Regions from separate parts of the Mycolicibacterium neworleansense genome, predicted to be linked through region 2. Evidence: predicted binding sites of a transcription regulator. Region 2 holds the regulator's gene; the other holds the start of a gene.

Region 1 (6,604 bases), on a different contig from region 2:
CGGCAGCATCAGTGAGCAGCTGCGCCACCTGAATGCGGTCGGTGTCGGCAGCCCGCATCGACCTGCCCTGCGGCGCTGAAGTGCTCATCGCTGTCGAGCCTACGACGATCGCTGCCACATGCAAGACCGATGGCCAAACTGTGTCTGCATGGTTGCGACAATCGACGCCGCGCGACGAAGGTGAGCTACGCGTCCGTGCCCAGATAGTCCTGGAACGATGCGCCGTCGACGGCGTTTTCCGGGGTCAGATTGGCTCCCGACCTGTAACCGGCGACGATGCGACCGGGCAGGGTGAATCTGGCCACCCGACGCACGCTGTTGTGTGCTGAGAGATACATCTGTCCCAATTCTGGGTGGCTGTGGATACTCGGGCCACCGATGTCCGCCACGCGCCCGGCCGGTTCTGAATCGATCAAAGAGACCAATCGGGTGGCCACATCGCGGGTGTCGATGGGCTGAAATCGGACGCCCCGCAGTGCCCACAAGAAGGGCGAGAATCGCTGTACCGAGAACGTCTTTTCGATTAGCTCGTGGAACTGTGTGGCGCGCAGGATCGTGTGCCCGACACCGGACGATTCCAGCGCCTGCTCGACCCGCAATTTCGTCTTGTAGTAAGGAAGCGGGATGTCCTCGATCCCGACGATCGAGATGTAGATGAGGTGCCCGACGCCGTTGCGTCGCGCGGCCTCGATCAGGTTCCGGGCAGCCCTGATGTCCTTACTGCCGGTCGCTTGAGTGGCGCAGTGGACGACGACGTCCACGCCATCGAGGGCGGCAGCCAGACTGTCAGGCTTGAGCAGGTCGGCCTGGTGCCAATGAACGCCCGTGTAGCCGACGCGGTCCCGCCGGCTCAGCGCGCGCACCTGATGACCGGCCTCGGTCGCCTCTGGTACGACATGGTGGCCGAGAGTGCCGGTCGCCCCGGTGACGAGCACAGTGCGTGGCATGCTGGCCACGCTACCGACGCGCCCCCGGGGCTGTCAGCGATTAGGCCGCCGCGTCCGACTTCTCTTTCTTTTCGGCCTTCTTCTGGGCCTTCGTCTTCTGCGACTTCTTCAAGTCCTTGGTGGCGTCCTTGATGTCCTTCGCGGCTTCATCTGTGGCGCCTTTGACTTCCTTGGCGGCGTCATCGACTGCGCCTCGCACCTTGGCCACCGTCTCCTTGACGGACTTCTTGATGGGGTCGCTGGCATTGGCGGCGTGGCGGGCCTTGGCACGGGACTTCGCCTTGGTCTGCAGCGAATCCTTGTCCACACCAAGGGCTTTGAGCACGTCCTTGCCGGCGGCCGACTTGGCGTCGGAATCCTCGGCCGCGGCCGCCTCGGTGTCAGGGGCGTCGACGGCAAGTGTCTTGAGCAGGCCGTCGCTCGACGGAACCGCGGTGACGGACTGCTTGTTGGTGGTGGATCCGTTGACCTTCATCATGTTGTCGATGGCGGCTTCCACCTGGGCGTTGATCCCGTCGAGAGCATGGGTGACCGGAGCCAAGCCCTTCTCGACCGCGTCGAACACCGGATCCGCACCGTCCTGGACGGCTTCGAGTGCATCGCTCATGGCCTTGGCAACCGCCACTGTCACGGCGTTCTTTACGATCGGCGAGGAGTCCGCGCCCGGAACTTTCGCGACCCAGGCGTCCGGGTTCAGCGCGTTCTTCTGAATGCCGTCGATCAGCGCGTCGAACACGATCTCATTGGCGGCCAGCTGCTGCGTGGGGGTGAGCGGAGAGTGCCACAGGTAGGCCTGCTCACCGGCCTCGTTGAACGTGCGCTCCAGTGTGTCAGGGTTGACGTCCTGGTAGCCCATGTTGACCAGCTTTCGCAGCGCGTCTTCGACGCTGTCAGTCAACGGCGTCGGGATGTGAACGCCGGGAACAAGGTTGGCCAGATGAGGAACCACCCGGAACGGCTCGAGCAACGGGAGATTGCCCGAGTCGTAGGTGATGTACGTGGCGTTGCCCGGGAAGTCGAGGAAGTTCACGTTGAAGAGTTTCAGCAAGTCGCCGATGACCGGGATCATCTGCACGCCTTGGCCACCGGTGGGGTCGATCATCACCTTCACGCCATCGGCGATGCCGCTGATCAACTTCGGCAGCACATGGTTGCCGATGTTGTTGTCCTCGTCGGGCAGGAGATAAGTCAGGAACACCCCGGCGGCGGCCGCGTTGGCCCAGGCCAGTGGGTTCAGCGTGGTGGGCGCGTCGGACAGCGGGTTGTACGCCCAGGTGATGTCGAGGATCGAGGTGTTGAGAACCTTGGTGATCTTGCCGCCGTTGGCGTCCTCATTGGTATAGCTGCCCGCGTCCGGAGTGGTGAGATTCAAGCCGAACAGGTTGGTCAAAGGTGTTGCCAGGGCGAACAATCCACCGCCGGGGCGGCTGGGGTTGTTGACGAAGATCAACCACTGACCGGTGACGCCGTTGCCCCAGTCCGGGTCATTGGACTGCACCGCATTGATCATGTCGCGATACGCCAGCGACGTGGTCAGCCCGCCAAGGCTCTCGGACAAGATGACCGAACGGCGCTGATTCAGGATGGGCCACTGCTTGACCAGTGCTGCGAGGGTCTGATCGATGAAGGGCACCTGGTCGAGGCCGAACATCTTGGCGAGTCCGGTGAGCGTGTAGTCCAGCCCATTGACTGCGTTGTACACATCGCTGGGCATCGGTCCCTTGACGCCGGCCTCGATCGGTGAGATCGCGTCGAGCAGGTTCAGCAGCCCAATGACGGTGTCGGCCAAGGCTGTATTGCCGGTCAATCCTCCGGCGGCCTGGATCACGTTCTCGGGCGTGATACCGAGCGCCTGCGCGGTCCAGAAGATCGGGCCCACTCCGTAGAGACCGACGATGTCCGGGATCTTGCCGATATCGGATGACGCGGTCAGCTCGACATCCGCTTGCACACTGCGGTTGTGGGCCGCCAGCGCTTCCGGCGCGGAGGACGCGACGCCTGCGGTCAACGCTGCCGTCGTCGCGACGATCGCTGCCGCGGTGGCTGCTGCCTTGGCTTTGTGCAGACGGGGAGGAGTGGGCTGTGACATCAAGCGCGCCGCCTTCGATATGTGACCTGGCCGACAAAGTGCTTGCACACTGTAGCAACGAGTATTTGCCCAGTCGCAAATTTGCCTTGTTTGCTTATCTGTGCACTCGCTGTGCGGCTTGCCCTGGGGAGTCGGGAGTTATCCACAGCGTGGATTTCGTCCACAGATAGCGGATTGGCGCCGCCGATCCAACGGATCCCGAACTAGTGTTCGAGTTGTGGGAACTGCGACGTTGGACCGCCAGCACCTGCTCGCGGCCTACGAGGCTTACGAGGCGGCGGCCGCGACGATCGCCGCGGTTTCCCATGACGTACTCACACTCACTGATCTGCAGTGGATCGCCACTCGCAGGGAAAGAGTGGCGCGCGCCCAAGTGACGGTCGACCACGCGATCATCGTGAGGATCGCCGACCAGATCACCCCGCAGACGACGGGTGGCAATTCGATGCGGGACATATTGGTGCACTCATTGCGGATCAGTAAGGCTGAGGCCCAGGCTCGGCTCGACGATGCCGTGGCTCTTGGTCCCCGTCGCGCCATGAACGGCGAACCACTCGCCCCGAAGCTTCCCACCACCGCTGCTACCCAGGCGCGCGGTGAGATCGGAGTCGCTCACGTGAGGGTGATCCGGAAGTTCTTCAAGCAACTTCCTGCCGGGGTCAGCGCCGAAAGTCGGGACAGCGCTGAGGAATTGCTCGGACGCACGGCCGCCCGGCTGACTCCGGACGAGCTACGGCAGGTCGCGGATCGGCTGCGCGTGACCATCGACCAGGACGGGCCCGAACCGCACGAGAACGTTGCGGCACGGAACCGCGGCCTCGTGTTCGGGAAACAGGACAGCAGCGGGTTGACCGAGGTGCGGGGACACATCGATGCGGAGTGCCGCGCCATCTGGGACGCGGTCAACGCCAAGATGGCGGCGCCGGGCATGTGCAATCCCGACGACGAAACTCTTTGTGTCGATGCCGAACCCGATGATGAGACGGTGAAACGCGATCTGCGTACCAAGGCGCAGCGTAATCACGACGCGTTCAAGGCGGCGGGCCGCGAGATCCTGGGCTCGGGAAAGTTGGGCCAACACCGGGGACTGCCCGTGACCGTGGTGGTCACGACGACGCTCGACCAGATCACCTCGGGTGAGGGCTGGGCAGTCACCGGAGGTGGGAGTCTCCTGCCGATGGCGGATGTGCTCCGGCTGGCCAGCCACGCGTATCACTATCTGTGCATCTACGATTCGCACACGCAGGTGCCGTTGTATCTGGGTCGTACCAAGCGAATTGCCTCAACGGGGCAACGCCTCGCGCTCTTCGCAATGGAAGGCGGGTGCAGCCGGCCGGGATGCACTGCCCCCGCGTACTGGAGTCAGGTGCATCATCGCGATAGGGATTGGGCGGACGGCGGGCGGACCGACATCGACGAACTCACGTTGGCGTGTCCGCCCTGTCATCGGCTGCTGACCAGCAAGGGGTGGCGGACCCGAACCGGTAAAGATGGTCGTACCGAATGGATTCCGCCGCCGATCCTCCTCACCGGGAGTGCGGCCGGCTGATGCTGCGCATGGACATGATGCGGAATGCACGGGTCCAGGGCCGCGGCCGGCCCTGGACCCCTCCGGCACGTATCTCAGGCGGGCGTCGTCTGTTGTGCTCCCGCCGGGATCAGGCCGAGTTGCTGCAGCATGCCCAGGGTGTCCCAGGTGACCCAGCTTTCAGCGACCTTGCCGTCTTCGATCCGGTCGATATCGATCAAGTTAATACGGCTGTGTTTGCCAGTGGCCGGCTGGCCCATGATCTCACCGGTGTTGTCGCCCTGCGCCTCGATCATCGTGCATACGAAGTCGCCTTCGGCGAGCTGCGCCTTGATGTCGAAACGCATGTTTGTGAATGACTTCCGGTACATGCCCATCAGGCTTCTCATGTGTTCGGGACCTCGCTGGTCCCCGAACGGATCTTGAGTGTCGTGGAAAGCGGCACCGGGAGCGACGAGATTGTCGAGTTCACCCAGGTCGCCGGAGGCGAAGATCTCCCATATCCGTCGGGAAATCGCCTTGTTCTGATCATCGGCCATGGTTCCTGGCCTTTCCGGGGGTAACCGCACGGCAGAGGACGTCCGCACAAGAAACGTATGCCCGCGGCGCGCCTTGCGACAGGTACAGCCAGGTGGCTGCTGCCGCTGGCAACAACCGTCAGCGGTGTGACCAGGCGTGATGTCCTCAGTCTGAATATGATTTGCCGATGGCTGCGATGGCTATCGCAAAAACCCGCCGGCTCGACCGACTCAGCCCACCCAGTTGGGCGGTCGCTTCTGCAGGAACGCCATCATGCCTTCGCGGGCCTCGTCGGAGACGAACAGCTGTGCCGACTGCCGGGTGAGATCCTCTGCCAGTGCGTCGAACCCACGCAGGATCGACGCGGTCGTCAGCGCCTTCGACGTTGCCAGGCCTTGCGGTGACCCCTTCGCGATCTCACTGGCCAGCGTGTCCACCGCGCCGGCGACATCGTCGGCGGCCATCGTGATCAGCCCGATGTCGGCCGCCTCCGCGGCACCGAACTTCTCACCGGTGACGAAGTAGCGTCCCGCGGCGCGCGGCGCCATCTTCGGCAACAGCGTCAGTGAGATGATGGACGGCGCAACGCCGATGCGGGCCTCGGTCAGCGCGAACGTGCTCTGCGGACCGGCCACGACGAGATCGCACGCGCCGACCAGTCCCATCCCTCCGGCCCGCACATGCCCGTCGATCGCGCCGATCACCGGGACCGGCAATTCGAGGATGGCCCGAAGCGTCCGGGTCATCTCGCGGGCCCGGTCCACCGCGATGTCACCGGGATCCTGCCCGGCGGCCTCGCTCAGATCGGCTCCCGCGCAGAAGGTTCCACCGGTGTGATCGAGGACCACGACCCGCACGCCGGGTTCGTCGGCGGCATCGGCCAGGCCCTGGTGCAACTGCTCCACCAGGGCCGTCGACAGCGCATTGCGGTTGTGCGGGGAATCCAGCGTCAGGCGCGCAACGGCGCCGTGGACCCGGTAGTGGACGAGCGTGCTCATCAGTAGGACCGGGGCAGGCCGAGCGAGGTCTGTGCGACGAAGTTCAGGATCATCTCCCGGCTCACCGGCGCGATCCGAGCCAGCTTTGACGCCGTGACCGCGGCGGCGATGCCGTACTCCTTGGTCAGGCCATTGCCGCCGAGGGACTGGACGGCCTGATCGACCGCCCGTACTGACGCCTCACCCGCGGCGTACTTGGCCATGTTGGCCGCCTCGGCCGCGCCGAAGTCGTCGCCGGCGTCGTATAGCGTCGCGGCCTTCTGCATCATCAGCTTCGCCAGCTCCACCTCGATGTGGTTCTGCGCCAGCGGATGTGACAGACCCTGGTGCGAGCCGATCGGGACCTTCCAGACCTGGCGGGTCTTCACATAGTCGACGGCCTTGTTGATGGCGAACCGGCCCACACCCACCGCACTGGCCGCACCCATGATGCGTTCGGGGTTCAGCCCGGCGAACAGCTGGGCGATCGCGGCATCTTCCGAACCGACCAGCGCATCGGCGGGCAGCCGCACGTCGTCGAGGA
Region 2 (6,604 bases):
TCGACCGGGTGACCGTGGTCGGGCATTCGCTGGGCGGCGGTGTGGCCATGCAATTCGCCTACCAGTTCCCGCAGTTGGTGGACCGCCTCATCCTGGTCGGCGCCGGTGGGGTCACCAAGGACGTCAACATGGCGTTGCGGGTGGCCTCACTCCCGATGGGCAGTGAGGCGCTGGCCCTGCTGCGGCTGCCCTTGGTGCTGCCGGCGTTGCAGCTGGCCGGCCGGGCCGCGGGCGCGGTGTTGGGCTCAACCGGCCTCGGGCACGACATTCCGGACATGTTGCGCATCCTGGCGGATCTTCCGGAGCCGACGGCATCGTCGGCCTTCGCCCGGACCCTGCGCGCCGTTGTGGACTGGCGTGGCCAGGTCGTCACCATGCTGGACCGCTGTTATCTGACCGAATCCGTTCCCGTGCAGCTGATCTGGGGCGACTCCGACTCGGTGATCCCCGTCAGCCACGCCCGGATGGCACATTCGGCAATGCCCGGTTCCCAATTGGAGATCTTCTCCGGATCCGGGCATTTTCCGTTCCACGACGATCCCGACCGCTTCGTCGAGGTGGTCGAACGCTTCATCGACACCACCGAACCATCGGTCTATGACCAGGATCGGCTCCGCAGCCTGCTGCGCAGCGGACGGACCGAATCGGCGATGAGCGGGCCGTTCGACACCCAGATCGCGGTGCTCGACGCGATGGACGCCGACGAGCGCAGCGCCACCTGATCCTCTGGCCCGCACGGCTGCCCGGGCAGTCCGCCCGAGCGGCCACGGCATGCGACGTAGCATCGGTTTATGGCCATCGACGTCACCGTGTTGCGTGTGTTCACCGACTCCGAGGGCAGGTACGGCAATCCGCTCGGGGTCATCGACAACAGCACCGTCGCCCCCGGCGACCGGCAGCGGATCGCCACCGAATTGGGTTACAGCGAAACCGTATTCATCGATCTGCCGCAGCCCGGCGGTAATTCGGCCAGTGCCCACATCTTCACCCCGGTCGCCGAGTTGCCGTTCGCCGGGCATCCGACCGTCGGCGCGTCGTGGTGGCTGCGCGAAATCGGGTTTCCGGTCCACACCCTGCGGGTGCCTGCGGGCATCCTCCAGGTCGACTATGACGGCGATCGTGCCGTCGTGAATGCCCGCTCGGAGTGGGCGCCGGAGTTCGCCATCTACGACCTGGCCTCGGTCGACGAACTGCTCGCCGCCGACCCCGACGATTTCGACGAGGCCGAGGAGAACTATCTGTGGGCCTGGATCGACAAGGAGAAGGGCACGGTGCGATCCCGGTCGTTCGCACCGCATCTGGGCATCCCCGAGGACGAGGCCACCGGGGCGGCTGCGGTTCGGATGACCGACTATCTCAGCCGGGACCTGACGATCGTCCAGGGAAAGGGATCGGTGATCGAGACCCGCTGGAGTCCTGAGGGCTGGGTTCGCCTGGCCGGCCGCGTCGTCAACGACGGCACTTCCCAGTTGGACTGAGGAGGGACCGGACTACGCCTCGGCGCGGTGGGCCCGCAGCGCCTCGATCTCACGCTCGAAGTCTTCGGCCGAGGAAAACGACCGGTACACCGAGGCGAACCTCAGGTAGGCCACCTCGTCCAGTTCACGCAGGGGACCGAGAATCGCCAGGCCGACCTCGTGGCTGGGGATCTCCGGTGTGCCCAGGCCGCGGACCGCGTCCTCGACCTTCTGCGCCAGCACGTTGAGGGCATCGTCGTCGACCTGACGGCCCTGACAGGACCGGCGCACCCCGCGGATGACCTTCTCGCGACTGAACGGCTCGGTCACCCCGCTGCGCTTCACCACGGCCAGCACGGCCGTCTCAACGGTGGTGAACCGCCGACCGCACTCAGGGCAGGACCGCCGGCGCCGGATGGCCTGACCCTCATCGGTCTCTCGGGAATCGACCACACGCGAATCAGGATGACGGCAGAACGGACAATGCATTACCGCTCCTTCGTCATGCCGTCGGACAACTAGTTCGAGCGCCCTTGAGCGTACCCGCGATGCCCGCGGCAGACTCACCGCCGGGTCCAGTGGGGTGTAGGTGCTCATGCCGACGCCGGCCAGTGTGGCTGACTGCCAGGACGATTCAGCGGACATCGCGCTGCTCAGCCAACCGGCGCGAGCAACGTCTGCCCGGCATCGACTGCCGCGGAATCGAGCTGGTTGAGATCACGGATCTGCTCGACGACCCGCGCCACCGGGGCGTCCGGGGCGACCCGCCGGGCCACCTGCTGCAGCGTCTCCCCTGACTTCACCTGAACCACCGCAAGTTCGGTCGGGCTCGGCGTCTGTGCGTCGGCGCCCAGCACGCCGCCGAACTGGGCAACCAACCCCAGCCACACGGTGATGCCGGCCGCGACCAGCGCCAGCAAGACCGTTGTCAGCGGCGTGATGGGCCGGCTGCGGTGCGATGCCCGCGACATCAGCACGCCGGTTCCGCGGTAGTGGACCGAACCACCGCCGGGCCGGCCGGGCGCGGGCGGCGCGCGGCGGCGAGTTCGGCGTGACGGGGACCCGGACAGCACGGGAACGGCTTTCGGCGGGGATATCGATGATCGCCATCTGACTGCCTTTCGGTGGGACGGATTCGCTCCTGTGTTCGAACATAGTCGCTCAAGTGTTCGATGGATAGAACATGTGATCGAACTGTTGCCAAACGATAGAACAGGGCACCGACAAGTACGGCCGGGCGAAGCCCGCGCGGACCCCGGCCCGGGACCCACAGGGCCTCCACCAGCGGACAAGCCCACGACACGCGTCGAACACATGTTTGATTAATGTTCAAGCAGCGACTACATTCGGCCACATGAGCGACGACCGCAGCAGGGACGGCAGCACCGACAACCCGGCCGGATCGGACGACACGGGCCCACGCCGGGCCGAGGGCGGCCTCACCGACCGGCAACGGACGATTCTGGACGTGATCCGCGCGTCGGTGAACAGTCGCGGTTACCCGCCCAGCATCCGAGAGATCGGCGACGCGGTCGGCTTGACCTCGACTTCGTCGGTCGCCCACCAGTTGCGCACCCTGGAACGCAAGGGCTATCTACGACGCGACCCCAACCGGCCGCGCGCGGTCGACGTGCGGGCCGCCGACGATCCGGCGGCCGCCGCCGTGGTCTCCACCGACGTGGCCGGCTCCGATGCGCTGCCCGAACCGACCTTCGTCCCGGTGCTCGGCCGGATCGCGGCGGGCGGTCCGATCCTGGCCGAGCAGGCCGTCGAGGATGTCTTCCCGCTGCCCCGCGAACTGGTCGGCGAGGGCTCGCTGTTCCTGCTCAAGGTCGTCGGGGACTCGATGGTCGACGCCGCCATCTGCGACGGCGACTGGGTGGTGGTGCGCCAGCAGAGCGTGGCCGACAACGGGGACATCGTGGCAGCCATGATCGACGGCGAGGCCACCGTCAAGACGTTCAAGCGGACGCGCGGTCAGGTCTGGCTCATGCCCCACAATCCGGCGTACGACCCGATCCCCGGTAACGACGCCGCGGTGCTCGGCAAGGTCGTCACCGTGATCCGCAAGATCTGACCGGCCGGGATCGTCCCGGCCGCGGACGGCGGCCGGGACAAGACTTCAGTCCGTTCGGACGAAACCGTTGGTACGAGCGAATTCCTCACTGGCGAACCAGATCTCGGCCACCGCGTCGTCGTACTCACTGCTGTCGGGTGCCCAGTACCGGCCGGACTTCGTGTCTGCCTTGATCGGGTAGCCCTCCGGCGCGCGGTTCGGGTCTTCCAGCGGTAGGTGGATTGCCGTGGCGCTGGGGATCTCCTCGAGTTCGATGGCCGCGTGACGCCCGCTGTGCGTCTCGCTGCTGTACGCCTCGGCCTCGGTGATGACGCGGGTCGGAGCGGTGTCGACATTGTCCTGATCGTTCGGCGCGGCAAAGCCGCCCAGCGCCGCGAAAGCTGACGCCCCGCTCACGCCGCCCGGCGGACTGACGAGCGCCCCGGTGTCGGCCAGGTCCTCATCCGCGAGCTCCGCTTCGATCTCGACATCGGCGTCGTCGCCCTCGGCGACCTCCTCGAAGTCCGCGTCGATGGGGGTGTCGAGGTCCTCGTCGTCGAAGTCCTCGTCATCGAAGTCATCCTCTTCGAAGTCGTCGTCCTCGAAGTCGTCATCGTCTTGATAGCCGTCGTCTTCGTAGCCGTCGAAGCCGCGGTCCGGCGCCGGGCCGGCCAGGCGCGGGGAATCCTCGGGCGGCTCATCGTCCTCACCCGGCGATCGGTACCCGCCGGCCGAACCCTGTGGAGCGGCCCACTGACTGACCGGCATGGCGATGTCGGTGGGACCGTCGTACGGGGACGCCGCAGCCCCGGACTCGTCGGCCGGTCCGGCGAATCGCGCCGTCGTGGCTTCACCGGCACCGTAAGCGCCACCCGGCCGGTAGCCGCCCACCGCCTCGCCGCCGCCCTCATCTTCGAATTCGTCGCGGTCGTACCCGCGCGATTCGTAGCGCGCCTCGTCGTAGCGGCTGTCGTCATAGCGTGAGTCCCCGGGCCCGCCGTCGTCGTAGTCATCGTCGAACGGATCGCGGTCGAAATCGTCATCACCACCGGCCCGGCGGCGGTGCCACAGCGCGGCCCCGACGATCAGACCTGCCAGCAGCAGCACCGGGACCACCGCGATCAGCCACCACCAGCTCCAGTGCCAGGTGAACGGCTTCTTGGTGTCACCGGTCGAGGGTTGCGGACCGCCGGCATGCGGCTGTCCGAGACCCGGAATCTGCAGGCCGCTCAACTCGGAGGCGAGCTTGGAGGGTTCGGTGGTGAACTTGTTGGCCTCGCGATCCCAGGAGATCGCTCCCCCGCTGAACCGCTGACTGATCACCGAACCGTCTTCGGTCTGGTCGGCCATCGGGGCGCCCAGTGCACCCTTGGCCCCGCCCAGCTTGTCCCAGGCCGCCTTCATCGCGCCTCGGACGATCACTGCGCCGTAGTCGGGGGTCCAGAAGATGACGGGTTCGTCGGCCGCGGCGAAGGTGCTGATCCGGCTGTTGGGTCCGAGGCCGCCCTCGGACTCGCTGGCGGTCGGGAAACCCAGATCGCCTTCGGGGCCGCCGACGCTTTCGTACTTCTCCAGCAGTTGACCGGTGACGGCGTTGGCCCCGGTGGCCGGACTGTAGAAGATCTTGCCGCCGGCGTAGTTCTGGCCCAGCCCGTCGTTGCCGATCGGATATTGGTCACCGTCCTTGGCGCCCAGCGGGCCCATCGGCCCGCCCGCCGCGCGGCGAGCCGCGGCGATCGCCGCGGCCGGGTCCGAAGGGACGTCCAGACCGGCGAGCTGATCGGCCAGTTCCGGCGGCACCGTGGTGAACGCCTTGGTCTTGCGGTTCCAGGAAATCTCACCGCCGGTGAACTTCTGGGAAATCACATCGCCGTCGAACGACTCGTCGTCGGCCGGGACGCCCAGCACTCCGGCGGACCCGCCGAGCTTGTCCCACGCGGCGTTGATCGCACCCCGGACCACCCGGGCACCGGTGGCCGGGGTCCAGAAGATGACGGGGTTGTCAGGCGCGCTCAACGTCGAGTTGCGGCTGTCGGCAGCCCGGCCCGCGCCCTCGTCGATGGTGGGGAATCCCAGATCGCCGTCGGCGGCGCCGCCCAACGACTCGTACTTCTCCAGAATCGCGCCCTGCATGAAGTGGGCGCCGGTCGCCGGCGTGAAGAACATCTTGCCGCCGGCGAAGTTCTGCGCGAAGCCCGAACCCACTGCGTACACGCCGCCCTGCCGCGGTCCGAGCGGCCCGCCGTCACCGCCGTTGGCTTCCCAGGCGGCGACGATCGCCGCGTCGGCATCGGACTCCGGGGTGGCCGAAGCCACCGCCGGCACCGTCAAAGCAGCGACCACGAGTGCGAGCAGGCCGACCGCCAACCGCCACACGGCCGCGTTCAGCCTCGCTCCAGGCCTAGTCATGCGCCCTCCCCGCTCGTTCGGCAAAGTTTCCTCAGAAGTGTCCCGCCCCGACAACTTTGCTTCAGCAGGTGACGATAACCAAGGAACGTGGCCGATCATGGCCAAAAAACCCGCAATATCCGGGTGTTCTGACCCAAAATCGGGCTTTCCCGGGTGTTACCCGCGCAATATCGGGGGTGCCTAGACGCCCAGACTGCGTCCGATGATCTCCTTCATGATCTCGGTGGTGCCGCCGTAAATGGTCTGCACCCGAGCATCGAGGTAGGCCCGCGCCACCGGATACTCACGCATGTAGCCGTAGCCGCCGTGCAGCTGTAGGCAGCGGTCGATGAGGTCGACCTGCTTCTCGGTGGAGTACCACTTGGCCATCGCGGCCTGCTCCACGGTGAGCTTCTCGTCGAGGTGCAACCGGATGAACTCGTCGACCATCATGCGCACCACGGTGGCCTCGGTCGCGAGTTCGGCCAGCAGGAACCGGCTGTTCTGGAAGCTGCCGATCGGCTTGCCGAATGCCTTGCGTTCCTTGGTGTACTGCACCGTCTGCTCCAGCACGGCCTCCATCGCCGCGGCAGCCATGATGGCGATCGAGATGCGCTCCTGCGGCAGGTTCTGCATCAGGTAGACGAAACCCTGACCTTCCTCACCGAGCAGGTTCTCGACCGGCACCTTGACGTCGGTGAAC

What was found. The regulator LexA, encoded in region 2, represses DNA repair genes until DNA is damaged. The targets are predictions, from matches to a motif close to CGAACANNTGTTCG.
Region 1: BN2156_RS27130 (HNH endonuclease signature motif containing protein) is a predicted target of LexA. The motif match lies at 3,236-3,249, and genes of this name have one in related genera.

Annotation. Positions count from the first base shown of each region.
Region 1 is NZ_CWKH01000003.1:534,731-541,334, reverse strand. It holds gene BN2156_RS27145 (DUF1707 SHOCT-like domain-containing protein) at 1-88, opposite strand, end outside; gene BN2156_RS27140 (SDR family oxidoreductase) at 186-947, opposite strand; gene BN2156_RS27135 (PE-PPE domain-containing protein) at 988-3,036, opposite strand; gene BN2156_RS27130 (HNH endonuclease signature motif containing protein) at 3,254-4,585, shown strand; gene BN2156_RS27125 (ester cyclase) at 4,660-5,103, opposite strand; gene BN2156_RS27120 (enoyl-CoA hydratase family protein) at 5,314-6,081, opposite strand; gene BN2156_RS27115 (acyl-CoA dehydrogenase family protein) at 6,081-6,604, opposite strand, start outside.
Region 2 is NZ_CWKH01000001.1:1,861,724-1,868,327, forward strand. It holds gene BN2156_RS08710 (alpha/beta fold hydrolase) at 1-722, shown strand, start outside; gene BN2156_RS08715 (PhzF family protein) at 792-1,478, shown strand; gene nrdR (transcriptional regulator NrdR) at 1,491-1,946, opposite strand; gene BN2156_RS08725 (LysM peptidoglycan-binding domain-containing protein) at 2,111-2,530, opposite strand; gene lexA (transcriptional repressor LexA) at 2,812-3,534, shown strand; gene BN2156_RS08735 (LGFP repeat-containing protein) at 3,580-5,922, opposite strand; gene BN2156_RS08740 (acyl-CoA dehydrogenase family protein) at 6,103-6,604, opposite strand, start outside.